DNA from 4 places in the Streptomyces sp. NPDC000075 genome. Region 2 is predicted to be linked to each of the others. Evidence: riboswitches for the same ligand, from Rfam matches in the RefSeq annotation. Region 2 holds a riboswitch; each other region holds the start of a gene.
What was found. Region 2 has a riboswitch for cobalamin ahead of cobN (cobaltochelatase subunit CobN). Riboswitches for the same ligand answer to the same signal wherever they lie in the genome.
Positions count from the first base shown of each region.

Region 1: linked by a shared signal. The riboswitch ahead of ABT403_RS31115 (energy-coupling factor ABC transporter permease) and the one ahead of cobN (cobaltochelatase subunit CobN) in region 2 are both predicted to bind cobalamin.
Region 3: linked by a shared signal. The riboswitch ahead of ABT403_RS29505 (ribonucleoside-diphosphate reductase subunit alpha) and the one ahead of cobN (cobaltochelatase subunit CobN) in region 2 are both predicted to bind cobalamin.
Region 4: linked by a shared signal. The riboswitch ahead of ABT403_RS03820 (ABC transporter substrate-binding protein) and the one ahead of cobN (cobaltochelatase subunit CobN) in region 2 are both predicted to bind cobalamin.

Region 1 covers NZ_JBEPFL010000035.1:21,183-25,788, reverse strand. Annotated here, with positions in the region: gene ABT403_RS31135 (L-serine ammonia-lyase) at 1-34, shown strand, start outside; gene ABT403_RS31130 (SsgA family sporulation/cell division regulator) at 208-615, shown strand; gene ABT403_RS31125 (AMIN-like domain-containing (lipo)protein) at 709-1,224, shown strand; gene ABT403_RS31120 (flavodoxin family protein) at 1,240-1,950, opposite strand; cobalamin riboswitch at 2,075-2,269, shown strand; gene ABT403_RS31115 (energy-coupling factor ABC transporter permease) at 2,300-2,998, shown strand; gene ABT403_RS31110 (energy-coupling factor ABC transporter substrate-binding protein) at 2,995-3,342, shown strand; gene cbiQ (cobalt ECF transporter T component CbiQ) at 3,346-4,095, shown strand; gene ABT403_RS31100 (ATP-binding cassette domain-containing protein) at 4,092-4,606, shown strand, end outside.
Region 2 covers NZ_JBEPFL010000006.1:304,706-309,311, reverse strand. Annotated here, with positions in the region: gene ABT403_RS10630 (precorrin-2 C(20)-methyltransferase) at 1-145, opposite strand, end outside; gene ABT403_RS10625 (precorrin-8X methylmutase) at 142-789, opposite strand; gene ABT403_RS10620 (ferredoxin-like domain-containing protein) at 794-2,146, opposite strand; cobalamin riboswitch at 2,426-2,550, shown strand; gene cobN (cobaltochelatase subunit CobN) at 2,584-4,606, shown strand, end outside.
Region 3 covers NZ_JBEPFL010000031.1:72,135-76,740, forward strand. Annotated here, with positions in the region: gene ABT403_RS29505 (ribonucleoside-diphosphate reductase subunit alpha) at 1-2,268, opposite strand, end outside; cobalamin riboswitch at 2,416-2,539, opposite strand; partial or broken gene ABT403_RS29510 (GNAT family N-acetyltransferase) at 2,605-2,937, opposite strand; gene ABT403_RS29515 (CstA-like transporter-associated (seleno)protein) at 3,021-3,218, opposite strand; gene ABT403_RS29520 (carbon starvation CstA family protein) at 3,215-4,606, opposite strand, start outside.
Region 4 covers NZ_JBEPFL010000002.1:354,360-358,965, reverse strand. Annotated here, with positions in the region: gene ABT403_RS03830 (ABC transporter ATP-binding protein) at 1-277, opposite strand, end outside; gene ABT403_RS03825 (FecCD family ABC transporter permease) at 274-1,296, opposite strand; gene ABT403_RS03820 (ABC transporter substrate-binding protein) at 1,293-2,282, opposite strand; cobalamin riboswitch at 2,318-2,455, opposite strand; gene ABT403_RS03815 (DUF4352 domain-containing protein) at 2,560-3,069, shown strand; gene ABT403_RS03810 (GMC oxidoreductase) at 3,174-4,606, shown strand, end outside.

The DNA of each region.
Region 1 (4,606 bases), on a different contig from region 2:
CGGCGGTCTCGCGGTCAACGTCATCGAGTGCTGATCCGAGCACTCTGAGCAGGGGCCCGGCGCGGGTGCGCCGGGCCCCTGCGCGTGTGGGCGAAGAGGGGTCCCACGGCCTGCCCGGGTCGGGACCTTCGGCCCCCCGGCGGGAGGCGGGCGGTGTACTAGCGTGCTGCGGGGGGCGCTGTTACCCCGCGAAGAGAGGCAGCCGCCATGGCCATCACCGAACACCGTGTCCTGCCGCTGCGGCTGGAGGCCGCGCCGCTGCCGGTCCCCCTGGAGGGCGTCTTCGTCTACCGCACGGACCGGCCCTACGAGGTGGCCGTGGAGTTCCGGGGCGGCGGGAGGCGGATCGCCCGCTGGGTCTTCTCGCGGGAGCTGCTGATCGACGGGCAGACCTGCGCCACCGGCGAGGGCGACATACAGGTGTGGCCGCGCTGGAGCGGCACCGAGCCCCGCGTCCTGCTGGCCCTCAGCAACGGAGAGCGCGGCTGTGTGGTCTCCGCCCGGGCGAAGGACCTGCGCGAACTGTGCCGGCGGATGATCGAACTGGTCCCGCGCGGGCAGGAGCGGCGCCACTACGACCTGGACGCCGAGCTGAGCGCCCTGCTGACCTTCTGAGGCCCGCCGGGCCCGCCCGTGCAACCACGGGGGCCCCACGGGTGTCCTACCGGATGACAGTCGGTTCCCGTCTCAGAGGATCGGGGGGACGCCATGCGTCACCACCCGCACCGCCGCCGGATCGTGGCCCTGGCCACGGGCGCCCTGCTGACCGCAGGGCTCGCGCTCGCCGCACCGGCCTCGGCAGCCGCACCGGCCGCCGTCCGCTCCACGACCCCGCTCGTCGTCAACGCCCGGTGGGGCGGTCACTGCACGTACGACCGGATCGTCATCGACCTCCAGGGCTCCGTTCCGCCCTTCACGGTCACTCCCGTCTCCCAGCTGGTCTACGACGGGTCGGGCAAGCCCGTCCCGCTGCCCGGGAAGTACTTCCTGGAGATCCGTCTGCACCCCGCCGCCGGTCACGACGACGCGGGCAACAACGTCTACCAGGGGCCCAGGCTCCAGCAGATCAACCTCAGCAAGCTCAAGGGCCTCGCCCTGACCGGCGACTACGAGGGGTACGTGACCTTCGGCGCCGCCTTCGACACCCAGCCCGCCTACAGCACCTCCGTCCTGCACGCGCCCGAGCGGCTCGTGGTGGACGTCGCGCACCCGAACACCTGCTGACGCCGGCCCCGGCGCCTAGCGGTGTTCGGGGTTCGGGAAGTCGAAACGGCAGCCGGCGTCCCACAGGGAGCGCTGGTTGCCGTGGGCGGGGATGCCGCCGGCGCGCTTGAGGAGCGCCGCGAGGTGCATCAGGTTCCAGGACATGAACGCCGTATTGCGGTTGGTGAAGTCGTTCTCGGGACCGCCGGAGCCCGGGTCCAGGTAGGAGGGGCCCGGCCCGGCCTCCCCGATCCAGCCCGCGTCGGCCTGCGGCGGGATCGCGTAGCCCAGGTGCTGGAGGCTGTAGAGGACGTTCATGGCGCAGTGTTTGACGCCGTCCTCGTTACCGGTGATCAGCGCCCCGCCGACGCGCCCGTAGTAGGCGTACTGGCCCGCGTCGTTCAGCAGCGAGGAGCAGGCGTAGAGCCGCTCGATGACCTGCTTCATGACCGAGCTGTTGTCGCCGAGCCAGATCGGGCCGCAGAGCACGAGGATGTCGGCGTCCATGATCCGGCTGTAGAGCACCGGCCACTGGTCGCTCTCCCAGCCGTGGTCGGTCATGTCCGGCCAGACCCCGGTGGCGATGTCGTGGTCGACGGCGCGGATCAGCTCGGTGCGGGCCCCGGCCGACTCCATGACGGCCCGGCTCCTGGAGATCAGCCCTTCGGTGTTGCTGGTCTCGGGAGAGCGTTTGAGGGTGCAGTTGACGAAGACGGCGGACAGGTCGGAGTAGTCGTAGTCGGCCACGCCCCCACCCTGCGGGCCGGCCGCCGGCCCCGCCACCGCTCGGGGCCCGTCCGGGGGGGTGAAACGGAATTCGGCCATCCGATCGGCCGGATCGGTCCGGGTTGATACCGGTCCGTGCGGGCGACTAGGGTCAGCTGGCCTTGGTGTTCGGGAAACCGGTGGAAAACCGGTGCGGCCCTCGCCACTGTGATCGGGAAGTCCAGCTCCACCCCTTGCGGGAGCCACTGGGACCGCGCGGGAGACCGTACGGACCCGGGAAGGCGGAGCCGGGGCGGCAGTACCCGTCAGCCAGGAGACCGGCCGGGGCGCGTACGTCCATCCACGAGGTGCTGGAGAGGTCTCCCAACTCATGCACATAGCCGAGGGGTTCCTGCCCCCGCTGCACGCGGCCGCCTGGGGCGCCGCGTCCGCCCCGTTCGTCTTCCACGGGGTCCGCGCGCTGACCCGCGAGGTGAAGTCCCACCCGGAGAGCACGCTGCTCCTGGGGGCGTCCGGAGCCTTCACTTTCGTCCTGTCCGCCCTGAAGATCCCCTCGGTCACGGGAAGTTGCTCGCACCCGACCGGGACCGGGCTCGGCGCCATCCTCTTCCGCCCGCCCATCATGGCGGTGCTCGGCACCATCACCCTGCTGTTCCAGGCCCTGCTGCTGGCGCACGGCGGGCTCACCACCCTGGGCGCCAACGTCTTCTCGATGGCCATCGCCGGACCCTGGGCCGGGTACGCGGTGTACAAGCTGCTCAGCCGCTCCGGCGCCCCGCTGATGGTCACCGTGTTCTTCGGGGCCTTCTTCGCCGACCTGGTCACCTACTGCGTGACCTCGGTCCAGCTGGCGCTGGCCTTCCCCGACCCGGCGAGCGGCTTCCCGGGCTCCCTGGAGAAGTTCGCCGGCATCTTCGCCGTCACCCAGATCCCGCTCGCGATCAGCGAGGGGCTGCTGACGGTGCTCGTGATGCGGCTGCTGATGCAGTCGAGCAAGTCGGACCTGGTCCGGCTCGGGGTCGCCAGGCTGACCGGCACGAAGCGGACCGAGGAGGCGGCGGCCCGATGACCAGGAACGCCAAGATCAACACCCTGCTGCTGCTCCTGGTGGCGGCGCTGGCCGTCCTCCCGCTCGCGCTGGGGCTCGGCGAGGGCAAGGAGGAACCCTTCGCGGGAGCCGACGCCCAGGCGGAGTCGGCCATCACCGAGCTGAAGCCGGACTACAAGCCCTGGTTCTCCCCGCTGTACGAGCCCCCGTCGGGCGAGATCGAGTCCGCGCTGTTCGCCCTCCAGGCGGCCCTGGGCGCGGGCGTGCTCGCGTACTACTTCGGGGTCCGCAAGGGTCGCCGCCAGGGCGCGGCGCAGGCCCTCGCGCAGGCGCAGGCCCCCGCCGAGCCCACGCGGGAGCCGTAGCCGGTGCTGCCCATCGACGTGGCGGCGCACTCCAGTCGCTGGCGTGGCCGCCATCCGCTGGAGAAGGCCCTCCTGGGGTTCGGACTGACCCTCACCGCGGTGTGCCTGCCCCCGTGGCCCGGCGGCCCGCTGGTGGCCGCGGCCACCCTGGCCGTGCTGCTGGGGCCCGCCGGGGTGTCCGGGCGGCAGCTGTGGCGGGCCTTCCGTGTCCCGCTGGGGTTCTGCGTCACCGGGGCGCTGCCGCTGCTGGTGTCGGTGGGCGGCCCGGACGGGTTCCTCGCGCCGGCCCCGGACGGGCCCCGGCACGCGCTGGACCTGCTGCTGCGCACCTCGGCCGCCTCCCTCGGGGTGCTGCTGTTCGCCTTCACCACACCCGTCTCGGACGTACTGCCCCGGCTGGTGCGGGCCGGGGTGCCGGCGCCCGTGGTGGACGTGGCCCTGGTCATGTACCGGATCGGCTTCCTGCTGCTGGACTCCCTCGCGCAGGTCCGCCGGGCCCAGGCGGCCCGGCTCGGGCAGTCCGGGCGGGCGGCGGCGTGGCGTTCGGTGGCGGGGCTCGCGGCGACCTCGTTCGTCCGGGCCTTCGACCGCGCCGCCCGGCTCCAGGAGGGGCTCGCGGGGCGCGGCTACGACGGCGCGCTGCGGGTCCTGGTCCCGCCCGCGGCGCTCTCGCGGCGGTTCCTCGCGGCCGCCGCCGCCCTGCTGGCCGGCCTGGTCGCGGGGACCCTCGTACTGAAGGAGCTGGGGCTGTGACCCCGTTGGTGGAGCTGGTCGGCGCGGGGTACGCGTACGAGGACGGGCCGGCCGTGCTGTCGGGGGTGGACTTCGCCATCGCCGAGGGGCGGGCGCTGGTGCTGCTGGGCCGCAACGGCAGCGGCAAGACCACGCTGATGCGGCTGCTGAGCGGGGGCCTGCGGCCCGCGTCGGGCGCGCTGCGGCTGGCGGGCGAGGAGGTGGCGTACGACCGGCGGGGGCTGACCCGGCTGCGCACCACCGTCCAGCTGGTGGTGCAGGACCCCGACGACCAGCTCTTCGCGGCCTCGGTGGAGCAGGACGTCTCCTTCGGCCCGATGAACCTGGGCCTCCCGGAGGCGGAGGTCCGCGCGCGGGTGGACTCCGCGCTGGCCGCGCTGGACATCACGGCGCTGCGCGACCGCCCGACGCACCTGCTGTCGTACGGGCAGCGCAAGCGGGCCGCGATCGCGGGGGCGGTGGCGATGGCGCCCCGCGTGCTGATCCTCGACGAGCCGACGGCGGGCCTCGA
Region 2 (4,606 bases):
GGCCGTGGCGGGCGCTGTGGTAGGCGACGACGTCGGCCTCCGCGATCGCCTCGACGGCCCGCAGGGTCATCAGCGACGGGTCGCCGGGCCCGAGCCCGACCCCGTACAGCTTGCCCTTCGTCTCCCGGTCCTGACGGTCGCTCATTCTTCCTCGCTCGCGATCGCGTTGATCGCGGCGGCGGCGATGGCGCTGCCGCCGCGCCGGCCCCGCACGATCAGGTGGTCGAGGCCCGAGGGGTGGGCGGCCAGGGCGTCCTTGGACTCGGCGGCGCCGATGAAGCCCACGGGCACGCCGATGACGGCGGCGGGGCGCGGGGCGCCCTCCTCGATCATCTCCAGCAGCCGGAACAGCGCGGTCGGGGCGTTGCCGACGGCGATCACGGAGTTCTCCAACAGTCCCCGGTCGCGCCAGAGTTCGAGGGCGGCGGCGCTGCGCGTGGTGCCCGTCTTCGCGGCCAGGGCGGGGACGGCCGGGTCGGAGAGGGTGCAGATCACCTCGTTGCCGGAGGGCAGCCGCTTGCGGGTGACGCCGCTGGCGACCATCTGCACGTCGCACAGGATCGGCGCACCGGCCTGCAGCGCGGCGCGGGCCCGCAGGACGACGTCGGGGGTGTAGCCGAGGTCCTGGGGGAGGTCGGTCATGCCACAGGCGTGAATCATGCGCACCGCGACCTGGGCGACCGAGGCGGGCAGCCCGGAGAGGTCCGCCTCGGCGCGGATCGTGGCAAAGGACTGGCGGTAGATCGCGGCGCCGTCCTTCTCGTACTCGAACACGGTGTACTCGCTCATTTCTTCACTGCGACGGGGGTGGTGGGGTGGTACGTGTACGGGGGCGCCGGGCATCGGCGAGGGCGGCCGCGAGGTCGGCGTGCGGGACGGACCGGGCGTCGAGTGCGTAGCCGTCGGGGGTGGCGACCAGGTCCACCCAGGCGGTGCCGCGCGGGTGGCCGCACCGGCGGGCGCAGCCCGACCAGTGCACGGGCAGGCCGCCGGCGGATTCCGCAACGACCGCGCGGGCGTCGGCGCGCACGTCCGCGAGGGATTTGGCACAACCGGGCCTGCCGGTGCAGGCGGTGACGGACAGCCAGGGGCTGCCGGGCCGGGCGACCAGGCCGGCCGCCTCGACGCGCGCGCACGCGCCGGTGTTCGCGTGCGGCAGGACGACGCTGCGCCAGGGGGTGACGCGCAGCTCGCCGTCAGCACCGCCGGCGGCCTCGGTCAGTACCCGCCACTGTGCGGAGCTCAGCCGTCCGAGCGGGGGCAGCACGCAGAGTCCGGCGCCGTCTTCGCCCCAGGGCCGGGGCGGTTCGGCACAGGGCCACGCCACTTCGGGGCGGTGACCGGCCGCGATCCCGGCGGCGTCGAGCCTCAGCGCGAACTCCCGTGTGTCCAGGGTGTGTTCGTCAGCCAGTTCGGCGATCCGCCAGGGACGGTTCCCGGCGGCGTCGGCGGAGTCGAGGAAGTACTCGGCGGCCAGCAGCGCGGCCCGGGGCGCGTCGGCGGCACCGACCTCGACGGCGTCGGCGGCCGCGCCGAACCGCACCAGGGCCCGGCCGCCGGGAACGTCGCCGGGGACGTTCCCGGCACCGGCGGCGGTCCGGTCGTCCCGCGGCTCCGCGCGTCCCGCGCTCCCGGTGCCGCCCGCGCGGACGGACAGCACGGTGACGTCGGGTTCGAGGGCGGCCACGTCCCCGCGCCCGTCGTCGAGGGCGAACAGGAACCGCCCGGAGAGGGCGGCCGCCCGGGTGCTCGCGCAGAGCAGCCGGTCGAGTTCCCGGACCCAGTCCACGACGAGGGGCCCGCCGAGGGGGCTGGCCACGATGTTGCGCACCCGCTCGTGGCTCGGGGCGGGCAGCAGCCCGGCGCCGCCGAGCATCTCCGCGAGCCCGGCGCCGCAGCCGTCGGCGAGGCCGCGCAGCTGGACGTTGCCGCGCGAGGTGAGTTCCAGGTGCCCGTCCCCGAACCGGTCGGCGGCGAGCCCGAGCACGGCGGCCTGCCGGCCGGTGAGCAGCCCGCCGGGGATCCGCACGCGCGCCAGGTACCCGTCGTCGGCGGAGTGCAGCCGCAGCGCGCCGGGGCAGGCGTCGCCGCGGTCGCGTATGACGGGTTCGTCCCGCGATGCGGCGGAAGGGGGCTGGGGCGGCATGGCCGCGAGCATACCCACGTTTCCCCACCCCCGACCTGTGTCCGTCGCCACCCCGACCAGCGCAATCCAGCCCCACCGCCGATCCTTCCAGCCCACCGGAGGCCCTCCCGGCCCCACCCGGGGGTACCCCAGCGGTAGCCGGGGGAGTTTGCGGCGCGGCCCGATGGGCAGAGCCCCGACGGCGCACCGCACCGCGGCTCACCACCCGCGAGCTCCCCACCCCACCTCCCGGCCAGGGAGACGGCCACCTAAGATGACCTTCCGGCGGACCACTCGGCCCGTCACCGCCGAGGACGGCGACATGGGAGGAAGCCCGGTGCGATTCCGGCGCGGTCCCGCCACTGTGAGCCCCGCGGAGCGATCCGTGAGGTGAGTCAGGAACTCCCGCTGTCCTCACTGCCCGGGGCGCGGAAACCCCGAGGAAGGCCTGCCGCCGCATGATCCTGCTGCTGTCGACGTCCGACACCGATCTGCTCAGCGCCCGCGCCGCGAACGTCGCCGGCGGCCCCGTGCCGTACCGGTTCGCGAACCCCTCCCGCCTCCCCGTCGACGACCTCCCCGGGCTCCTCGACGGCGCCGAGCTGGTCGTCGTACGCCTCCTCGGCGGCCTGCGCGCCTGGCAGGACGGCCTCGACGTGCTGCTGGCCCCCGGCCAGACCCGGCCGGTGGTGGTGCTGACCGGCGAACAGGCCCCGGACGCCCAGCTGATGGAGGCCTCCACGGTCCCCATCGGCATCGCCGCCGAGGCCCACCGCTACCTCGCGCACGGCGGCCCGGCCAACCTGGAGCAGCTGGCCCGGTTCCTGTCCGACACGGTCCTGCTCACCGGCCACGGCTTCGAGCCCCCGGCCGCCTCCCCCACCTGGGGCCCCCTGGAGCGGCCCGCCACGCAGGCCACGGGCCCGCAGGTGGCGGTGCTCTACTACCGCGCCCACCAGATGAGCGGCAACACCGCCTTCGTGCACGCCCTCTGCGACGCCGTCGAGGCCAAGGGCGGCCGCCCCCTCCCCCTGTACGTCTCCTCGCTGCGCACCCCGGAGCCGGAGCTGCTCCACGCCCTGGAGCAGGCGGACGCCATCGTCACCACCGTCCTCGCCGCCGGCGGCACCCGCCCCGCGACCGCCTCGGCGGGCGGGGACGACGAGTCCTGGGACGCGGGCGCCCTGGCCGGGCTCGGCGTGCCGATCCTCCAGGCCCTGTGCCTGACCGGCTCGCGCAGCACCTGGGAGGAGAACGACGAGGGCCTCTCCCCCCTCGACGCCGCCACCCAGGTCGCCGTGCCGGAGTTCGACGGCCGCCTGATCACCGTCCCGTTCTCCTTCAAGGAGATCGACGAGGACGGCCTGCCCGCCTACGTGGCCGACGCCGAGCGGGCCTCCCGCGTCGCCGGCATCGCGGTGCGCCACGCCCGGCTGCGCCACATCGAGCGCGCGGACAAGCGGATCGCGCTGGTCCTCTCCGCGTACCCCACCAAGCACTCCCGCATCGGCAACGCGGTCGGCCTCGACACCCCGGCCAGCGCCGTGGAGCTGCTGCGCCGCCTGATCGCCGAGGGCTACGACTTCGGGCCCGAGGCCGACATCCCCGGCCTGGTCTCCGGTGACGGCGACGAGCTGATCCGCGCCCTGATCGAGGCCGGCGGCCACGACCAGGACTGGCTCACCGAGGAGCAGCTGGCCCGCAACCCCGTCCGCATCCCGGCGGCCGACTACAAGCGCTGGTTCGCCGAACTCCCCGCGGACCTGCGCGAGAGCGTCGAGGAACACTGGGGCGAGGCCCCCGGCAACATGTTCGTGGACCGTTCCGCGAACCCCGAGGGTGACATCGTGCTCGCGGCCCTGCGCCGCGGGAACCTCCTCATCCTCATCCAGCCGCCGCGTGGCTTCGGCGAGAACCCGATCGCGATCTACCACGACCCGGACCTGCCGCCCTCGCACCACTACCTGGCCGCGTACCGCTGGATCCAGGCGGCCGCGCAGGACGGCGGCTTCGGCGCCGACGCGATGATCCACCTGGGCAAGCACGGCAACCTCGAATGGCTGCCCGGCAAGAACGCGGGCCTGTCCGCCTCCTGCTCCCCGGACGCCGCCCTCGGCGACCTGCCCCTCGTCTACCCCTTCCTGGTCAACGACCCGGGCGAGGGCACCCAGGCCAAGCGCCGGGTCCACGCCACCCTGGTCGACCACCTCGTCCCGCCGATGGCGCGCGCCGAGTCGTACGGCGACATCGCCCGCCTGGAGCAGCACCTGGACGAGTACGCGCAGATCAGCGCGATGGACCCGTCGAAGCTCCCCGCGATCCGCGCCCAGATCTGGACCCTGATCCAGGCCGCGAAGCTCGATCACGACCTGGGCATGGAGGAACGCCCCGACGACGAGGGCTTCGACGACTTCCTCCTCCACGTCGACGGCTGGCTGTGCGAGGTCAAGGACGCCCAGATCCGCGACGGCCTGCACGTCC
Region 3 (4,606 bases), on a different contig from region 2:
GGCGATCTTCGTCGCCGGGCGCGAGCGCAGGTAGTACGTGGTCTTCAGGCCCTGCTTCCAGGCGTACGCGTACATCGAGCTGAGCTTGCCGATGGTGGGCGTCTCCAGGAACAGGTTCAGCGACTGGCTCTGGTCCAGGTACGGCGTACGGGCCGCCGCCATGTCGATCAGGCCGCGCTGCGGGATCTCCCACGCCGTGCGGTACAGCTCGCGGACCTCCTCGGGGATCCAGCCGAACCCCTGGACGGAGCCGGAGGAGTCGCGCAGGGCCTCACGGGTCTGCGCGTCCCACACGCCCAGCTTCTTGAGGTCCTCCACCAGGTAGCCGTTGACCTGGAGGAACTCACCGCTGAGGGTCTCGCGCTTGAAGAGGTTGGAGACCTGCGGCTCGATGCACTCGTACACGCCCGCGATGGAGGCGATCGTCGCCGTCGGGGCGATGGCGAGGAGCAGGGAGTTGCGCATGCCGGACTTCGCGACGCGGGCGCGCAGGGCGTCCCAGCGCTCGGGCCAGTGGGCTTCCGTCTCGTAGTGGTCCGGGTGCAGGACGCCCTGGGCGGTACGGGTCTCGGCCCAGGCCGGGAGCGGGCCGCTGCGCTCGGCGAGGTCGCAGGAGGCCTCGTACGCGGCGAGCATGATCCGCTCGGAGATCTTCGTGGACAGCGCCTTGGCCTCGGCGGAGTCGAAGGGCAGGCGCAGCTTGAAGAAGACGTCCTGGAGGCCCATCGCGCCCAGGCCCACCGGACGCCACTTGGCGTTGGAGCGGCCGGCCTGCTCGGTCGGGTAGAAGTTGATGTCCACGACGCGGTCGAGGAAGGTCACGGCCGTGCGGACGGTCTCGTCCAGGCGCTCCCAGTCCATGTCCCCGTCGGCGACGAACGCGCCGAGGTTGACGGAGCCGAGGTTGCAGACGGCCGTCTCGGCGTCGTTGGTGACCTCGATGATCTCGGTGCAGAGGTTGGAGGAGTGGACCACCGTGCCGGGCAGGGCGGTCTGGTTCGCCGTCCGGTTGGAGGCGTCCTTGAAGGTCATCCAGCCCTGGCCGGTCTGCGCGAGGGTGCGCATCATGCGGCCGTAGAGGTCGCGGGCCGGCATGGTCTTCTTGGCGAGCCCGGAGGCCTCGGCCTTGGCGTAGGCGGCGTCGAACTCCTCGCCGTACAGGTCGACCAGCTCGGGGACGTCGGCGGGGGAGAACAGCGACCAGTCGGCGTCGGCGTTCACGCGGCGCATGAACTCGTCGGGGATCCAGTGGGCGAGGTTCAGGTTGTGGGTGCGGCGCTGGTCCTCGCCGGTGTTGTCGCGGAGCTCCAGGAACTCCTCGATGTCCGCGTGCCAGGTCTCCAGGTAGACGGCGGCGGCGCCCTTGCGGCGGCCGCCCTGGTTCACGGCGGCGACGGAGGCGTCGAGGGTCTTCAGGAACGGCACGATGCCGTTGGAGTGGCCGTTGGTGCCGCGGATCAGCGAACCGCGGGCGCGGATGCGGGAGTACGAGAGGCCGATGCCGCCGGCGTGCTTGGAGAGGCGGGCGACCTGGTGGTAGCGGTCGTAGATGGAGTCCAGCTCGTCCAGCGGGGAGTCGAGGAGGTAGCAGGAGGACATCTGCGGGTGCCGCGTGCCCGAGTTGAACAGGGTGGGGGAGGACGGCAGGTAGTCGAGGCGGCTCATCAGCCGGTACAGCGAGGCCACTTCCTCGACGGCGCGGACGCTCTCGTCCTCGGCCAGGCCGCAGGCCACGCGCAGCATGAAGTACTGCGGGGTCTCGATCACCTGGCGAGTGTGGGGGTGGCGCAGCAGGTAGCGGCTGTGCAGGGTGCGCAGGCCGAAGAAGCCGAAGCGGTCGTCGGCGCCCTCGGCGAGGGCGTGCTCGACCAGGGCGTTGAGGCGGGCGGCGTGGGCGGCGACGAAGTCGGCGGTGCGGTCGGCGATCAGGCCCTCGCGGTGGCCGACGGCGACGGACTCGGCGAAGGAGGTGGCGCCCTGGCCGGCGGCCTCGTCGGCCACGGCCAGCGTCAGCAGGCGGGCGGCGAGGCGGGAGTAGGCCGGGTCCTCGGAGATCAGGCCGGCCGCGGCCTCGGTGGCGAGCCCGCGCAGCTCGGCCTCGTCGGCGGCGGCGCTGCGGCCGCGCAGGGCGGCGGCGGCGATCCGGCCGGGGTCGGTGTCGGGGAGGTCGGCCGTGAGCTCGGTGAGGGTCCGCAGCAGGGCGGCTCCGGGACCTTCTGCTTCGGGGTGGTCGGACTCGGCGCGCGGTGCGGCGGGCGCGATGGTCACGGGGGAGCTCTCCCTCACTCGGCCCGGTCATCGGCGGAGCGGGGCGCGAGCGGGCGCATGCGGGCGCGCGCACAAGCGCGTTCGGCACCGCATGGCGTCCACCGGCCCAACCGCGAGGCCCGGACGAATCGACACCCCGGCTCGGTCGATCCGGGGGCACTGCCGGCAGGTCTTCGGACTCGCGGATACGCCCTCGGGCGTACGTCTCACCGTTGCGGGACAGTTCCGGATTCCCACCGGATTCCCCTGCGGCGGCAGCAGGCATGAGCATACATGTGGGGGCGACCCGATGCGGTAGCCCCCACATGTTGTGTCGGGTGCATGCGGAGCGTGTCGTCACAGCTCCAGTCGGTACGTGAGCAGGGTCAGCGTGGGGATGGGCGACCAGTCCAGTTCCGGCGTACGGACGAACCCGAGCCGCTCGTAGATCCGTTGGGCTCCGCGCATGGCCGGCTGGGTGGACAGCACCAGCGCGGTGACCCCTTCCAGGGCCAGGGCCCGTTCGGCGCAGGCCCGTACGAGCGCCTCCCCGACGCCCTGCCCGCGCGCCTCGGCGGCCACCGCGAGCATCCGGAACTCGGCGTCGTGCGGCCCGGCGACGTCGGCGAGCCGGCTGCCGGGTGCGGCGAAGGTCACCCCGCCGAGGACCACCCCGTCGCGCACGGCGACGCCGAAGTCCATGCCGTCGAGTGTGCGCCCCGTACACGCCGAGGGGCCCCGCCGGATGGCCGGCGGGGCCCCTCGGTGAGCGCTCAGCAGCAGCGGAAGCCCTCGCGGGGGTCGGCCTCGCGGGCGTCCGTGCGGGCGCGTTCGAAGGCGCGGCGGGTCAGGACCTCGGCCCCGGGGTCGTGGGAGCGGGCGTGGGCGACGTAGCGGTCGTACGCGGCCTCGCCCGAGAACTCCCGGACGTAGTACCGCGCCTTCGCCAGCGCCCCCCGGACCCCGGTCACGCGACGGGGTCCTTCACACGGCCGCCGCCCCCGTCGAGGCCGGCCGCGGCGAGCTCGGCCTTCTCCTCGGCGGTGGCGATCAGGCCCGCCGGGGCGATGATCTTCGACTCGGACCACGGGACCTCGGAGAGGCGGACCGTCTCCGGCGCGGACGCGGCCTTGAAGCAGATCCGGGCCGCGTCCACCAGGACGATGATGATCAGGACGGCGAAGAGGGCGGAGAGGATCCCGTCGACCGTGGCGTTGGTGACCACGGTCTGCATCTCGTCCAGGGTCTTGGCGGGCGGCAGCACCTTTCCGGCGTCGATGCCGGTCTGGTACTTGTCGCGCTGCGCGAAGAAGCCGATCTTCACATCGTCGGAGAAGACCTTCTGGTAGCTCGCGGTCAGGGTGACGGCCACGTCCCAGGCCAGCGGGACGCCGGTGACCCAGGCCCACTTGAGGCGGCCGGACTTGACCAGCAGCGTGGTGCACACCGCGAGGGCGACGGCGGCGAGCAGTTGGTTCGCGATGCCGAACAGCGGGAAGAGCTGGTTGATGCCGCCCAGCGGGTCCTTGACGCCGACCCACAGGAAGTAGCCCCAGCCGCCGACGACGACCGCGCTGGCCAGCCACACGCCCGGCTTCCAGCTGACGTCCTTGAAGGACTTGTGCACGTTGCCCAGGGTGTCCTGGAGCATGAAGCGGCCGACGCGGGTGCCCGCGTCCACCGTCGTCAGGATGAACAGGGCCTCGAACATGATGGCGAAGTGGTACCAGAACGCCTTCATCCCGGCCCCGCCGAACACGGAGGAGAAGATTTCCGACATCCCGAGCGCGAACGTCGGCGCGCCGCCCGTGCGCGAGAGCAGGGTGGTCTCCTCCACGTCCTTGGCGGCCTGCGCCAGGGCGTCGGGGGAGATCGCGAAGCCGAAGTGGCCGACGGCCGCCGACGCGCTCTGGACGGTGGTGCCGATGACCCCGGCGGGGGAGTTGACGCCGAAGAACAGGCCGGGTTCGATGATGCAGGCGGCGATCACGGCCATGACGGCGACGAAGGACTCGGTGAGCATCGCGCCGTAGCCGATGACCCGGATCTGGGTCTCCTTCTGGATCATCTTCGGGGTGGTGCCCGAGGCGACCAGCGAGTGGAAGCCGGACAGGGCCCCGCAGGCGATGGTGATGAAGACGAAGGGGAACATCGAACCGGCGAAGACCGGGCCGTCGCCGCGCGTGGCGAAGTCGGTCACCGACGGCATCTTCAGCGTCGGCATCGCGACGACCACGCCGACCGCCATCAGCGCGATCGTGCCGACCTTCATGAAGGTGGACAGGTAGTCGCGCGGGGCGAGCAGCAGCCACACCGGCAGGACGGAGGCGAAGAAGCCGTACCCGATCATCCAGAGGAC
Region 4 (4,606 bases), on a different contig from region 2:
TGCCGCCCGCGTCCTGCGGGACCACCGCCACCCGCCGGGCGCGCTCCCTGACACCCAGCGCCGAGGCGTCGGCCCCGTCGAGCAGCACCCGGCCGGCGGTGGGCCGCAGGGCGCCGTAGACGCAGCGCAGCAGCGTCGTCTTGCCGCTGCCGTTCGGCCCGACGACCCCGACCGTCTCGCCGGGCCGGGCGGTGAGCGCGATCCCGTCCAGCAGCGTCCGCCCGTCGGTCTCGTAACGCAGTCCCTCGACCGAGAGTTCCAGCGGACGCCCCGTCATCCGGTCACCCCTTCGCTGCGGGTGGACCTGCGCAGCATCCACAGGAAGAACGGGCCGCCGGCCAGCGCGGTGACCACGCCGACGGGTATCTCCCCGGGCGCCGCCGCCGTCCGGGCCAGCAGATCGGCCAGGCTCAGGAAGACCGCCCCGGCCAGTGCGCAGACGGGCAGCAGCGCCCGGTGCCCGGCGCCGACCACCATGCGGGCGGCGTGCGGAACCATCAGGCCGACGAAGCCGATCGCCCCGCTGCAGGCCACGAGCACCCCGATGACCAGGGAGGCGAGGACGAACACGGCGGCCCGGAAGCGGCCGGTGTCCAGGCCGAGGGTGCGGGCCCCCTCCTCCCCCGCGAGCAGCAGGTCCAGGGGGCGTGCCAGGGTGACGAGCACGGCGGTACTGGCGAGCAGCGCGGCCGCCGGCAGGGCGAGTTCGTCCCAGCGGGCCCCGCCCAGGCCGCCCAGCGTCCAGAAGAGCACGGAGCGGAGCTGGTCGGGGTGCGCGGCCAGCACCAGGACCAGGCTGGTCAGCGCGGACAGGACGTACTGCACGGCCACCCCGGCCAGGATCAGCCGCCCGGTGGTCATCGTGCCACCGCGCCGGGCCAGGGCGTAGACGGCGACGAGTGCGGCGAGGGAGCCGGCGAACGCGGCCAGCGGGAGTCCGGCGGCGGTTCCCGCGCCCACCCCGAGCACGATGACCAGCACCGCCCCCGCCGACGCGCCCGAGGAGGCGCCCAGCAGGAAGGGGTCGGCGAGGGCGTTGCGGACGAGGGCCTGGAGCACGGCGCCGGAGACCGCGAGCCCGGCGCCGACCACGGCCCCGAGCAGCACGCGCGGCATCCGCACGTCCCACACGATGGAGGCGAGGGCCCCCCGTCCCCCGGGTCCGGCCAGCAGGACGTCGAGCACCCGGCCGGGGGCGATGCGTACGGGTCCCAGGGCGAGCCCCGCCACCATCGAGGCGGCCAGCGCGGCCGCGAGGAGCACCAGGGCGGCCGTGGTGCGGCGGTACCCGGTCACGCGGCGTCGGGGTGCAACTGGCGGCCGAGGGACTCCACCGCGTCGGCGACGCGTACGCCGAGGACGGCCGAGGACAGCGGCAGCACGACGAACCGGCGGTTCTTCACGGCGGGAACCTCCGCCAGCGCCGGATCGTTCAGCAGGCGCTGCTTCTTGGCCTCCACGGCGGTGCCGCCGTAGTCGTAGATGAGAATGGTCTCGGGCCGCCGCTCGATGACCTTCTCCCACGGCACGTCGCCGAAGGTGTTCTGGAGGTCGGCGAACACGTTCGTCCCCCCGGCCAGGGAGACGATCTCGTTGCCGATGCCGTTGCCTCCGGAGGTGAAGGCGGAGGACTCGCCCGAGTCGTAGACGAAGACGGACGGCCGGGCCCGGTCCCTGACCCGTGCGGTGACGGCGTCGATCCGGCGCTGCTGGTCCTCGATGAGGGCCGTGCCGCGCTCGGGCACGCCGAAGGTCCGGGCGACCTCGGTGATCTCGGTCTTCAGCTGGGCGAGCCCGACGCGGCCGGGGGTGCAGTACTCGACGCTGAGCCGGGAGCCGATCCCCGAGCCGGCGAGCCCCTCGCGGTCACGGCCCTGCCCCTTGTCGAAGGCGCTGGAGTACCCGCCGTACACGAAGTCCGGGTCGGCCGCGAGGAGCACCTCCTTCGACGGGTACTCCTTCGCCAGCACCTTGATGCCCTCGTAGGCGCTCCGGTAGGCGGGGAGTACGGCGTCGTCGAGGTAGGCCGTGCCGGCCATCCGGTCCTGGAGGCCGAGGGCCAGCATGATCTCGGTGGCGTGCTGGTTCATGGTGACGGCGCGTTCGGGCGGGGCCTGATACGTGCTGGTCACACCGCAGTTGGTGACGGTGTACGGGAACCCGGGCGCGGACCGGGCGCCGGGGGCGGGCCGTTCCTCCCCGGACGGACCGCCGCACGCGGTCAGGGAGAGCAGGAGCGCGAGCGCGGTGAGCGGGCGCGGGGCGGCGCGGAAACGCGGCATGGTGAGGCCTCTCCGGGGGATCCTCGTCCCCGGTCGAAGTGAAGAGGCGGTGCGTCAGTGTCTGACTCCCGGGACCCCGCGGACGGGGTCGCCGGTCACAGTGGCGGGACCGCACCGGATTCACACCGGTTTCCTGGCCCGCACCGCCCGGGACAACCCGGCCAAGTCTGCCAGATGCCGCGTTTGCCCCACAGTGGGGATCAAGGGGGCCGCCGGTGGCGGGAGCGCCCGGCACGGAGGATCGTGGGCGGCGAGGGGGGTGTGGAGGAGGTCGGTCATGCGTCACGGCAGCCATCCGGGGCACGGCGGTCCCGGGCGCACGGCCAGGGCCGGCCGGCTCCTCCTGGCCCCCCTCCTCGCGGCGCTGCTGCTCGGCGCGGGCACCGGCGGTTCCGGCGAGACCGTCTCCCTCGACGGTGACCGCCCCGGCGAGCGGCTCGACGTCACCCTCACCGGGGTCGTCGACCCGGCGGGCCCGGCGCCGGCGCCCGGGGCCGACCGGCTGGTCGCCGTGGAGCTGCGCCTGGAGAACACCGGAACGGTGCCGTACGAGGACTCCCCCGCCCCGGCCGCGCACCTCCTGGACACCACCGGGCGGCGCTTCACCGGCCTGAGCGATGCCACGGACGCGGGCCCGGCTTTCCCCGGCACCGTCAGCCTCGCCCCCGGCGGATCGGCGACGGGGTACGTCGTCTTCCGGCTGCCGCGCGCATCGCGCCCGGCGGCGGTGCAGTTCGCCCTGGACGCGGGGCTCGGCGACGACGTCGCCCACTGGAGCCTGTCGTGATCCGCTGCCGGAACCAGCCGGAAATTATCTCGACGTATCTAGTGACTTAGCAGGCACCCGCCAGTAGAACTTGTTCCCACTCCGCCGAGAGTGAGGAACGCCACATGAGTGACAAAGGCCTGCACAGCAAGGTGTCCCAGGGTGTCTCCCGACGTGGATTCATCGCTGGAACTGGTTCTCTTCTGGGGGCCATGGCCCTGGCCGTCAATACCGTCCCGGCCCGTGCGAATCCCGCCACCGCCTCCGCCACCGTCTCCGCCTCCGCCAACGCCCCCATCACGTCCGGGACCCATGTCCCCGCCCTCGTCATCGGCACCGGGTACGGCGGCTCCGTCGCCGCGCTGCGGCTCGCCCAGGCCGGTGTCGACGTCCACATGATCGAGATGGGCATGGCCTGGGACACCCCCGGCACCGACGGCAAGATCTTCGCCAACACCACCAAGCCCGACTACCGCTCCTTCTGGCTGCGCACCCGCACGAAGGCGCCGCTGAGCAATTTCCTCGGCTTCCCCATCGACAAGGACGTCCCGAAGTACACGGGCATCCTCGATGCCGAGGAGATGGGCGGGATCATCGTCTACCAGGGGCGCGGCGTCGGCGGCGGTTCGCTGGTCAACGGCGGTATGGCGGTGACCCCCAAACGGCAGAACTTCGCCGCGATCCTCCCCACCGTCGACGCCGAGGAGATGTACTCCACCTACTACCCCCGGGCCAACGCCGGGCTCGGGGTGGGGCTCGTCGACCCGGACTGGTTCGAGACGGTGGACTGCTACCAGTTCGCCCGCGTCGGCCGCAAGCACGCCCAGCGCTCCGGCTTCCCCTTCGTCTTCGTGCCCGACGTCTACGACTGGGACTACATGAAGCAGGAGGTGGCCGGCACCGTCCCCAAGTCCGCGGTGGACGGCGAGATCCTCTACGGCAACAACGCCGGCAAGAAGTCCCTCCAGAAGACCTACCTGGCCGCCGCCCGGGCGACCGGCAAGGTGGCCGTCTCCCCCCTGCACCGGGTCACCACCGTCTCCCCCTCGGACGGTGGCGGCTACACGGTCGCCATGGAGGAGCTGAACACCTCCGGTGACGTGGTCGCCGTCAAGACCGTGACCGCCGACCGGGTGTTCTTCGCCGCCGGCAGCGTGGGTACCAGCAAGCTCCTGGTGCGGCTGAAGGCGACCGGCGCGCTGCCGCTGCTCAACGACGAGATCGGCAAGGGCTGGGGCGACAACGGCAACGTCATGTGCGGCCGGGCGAACCACATGTGGGACCCGACCGGGAAGGTCCAGGCCTCCATCCCCTGCGGGGGCATCGACAACTGGGACGCGGGCGGCGCGTTCGCCGAGGTGGCCCCGCTGCCGACCGGCATCGAGACGTACGCCTCCTTCTACCTCTCCATCACCAAGAACCCCAACCGGGCCGAGTTCACCTGGAACGCGGCGACGGGCAAGGTCGAGCTGAACTGGCAGACCGCCTGGAAGCAGCCGTCCATCGACATGGCGAAGACCATCTTCGACAAGATCAACGCGAAGGAGGGGACGATCTA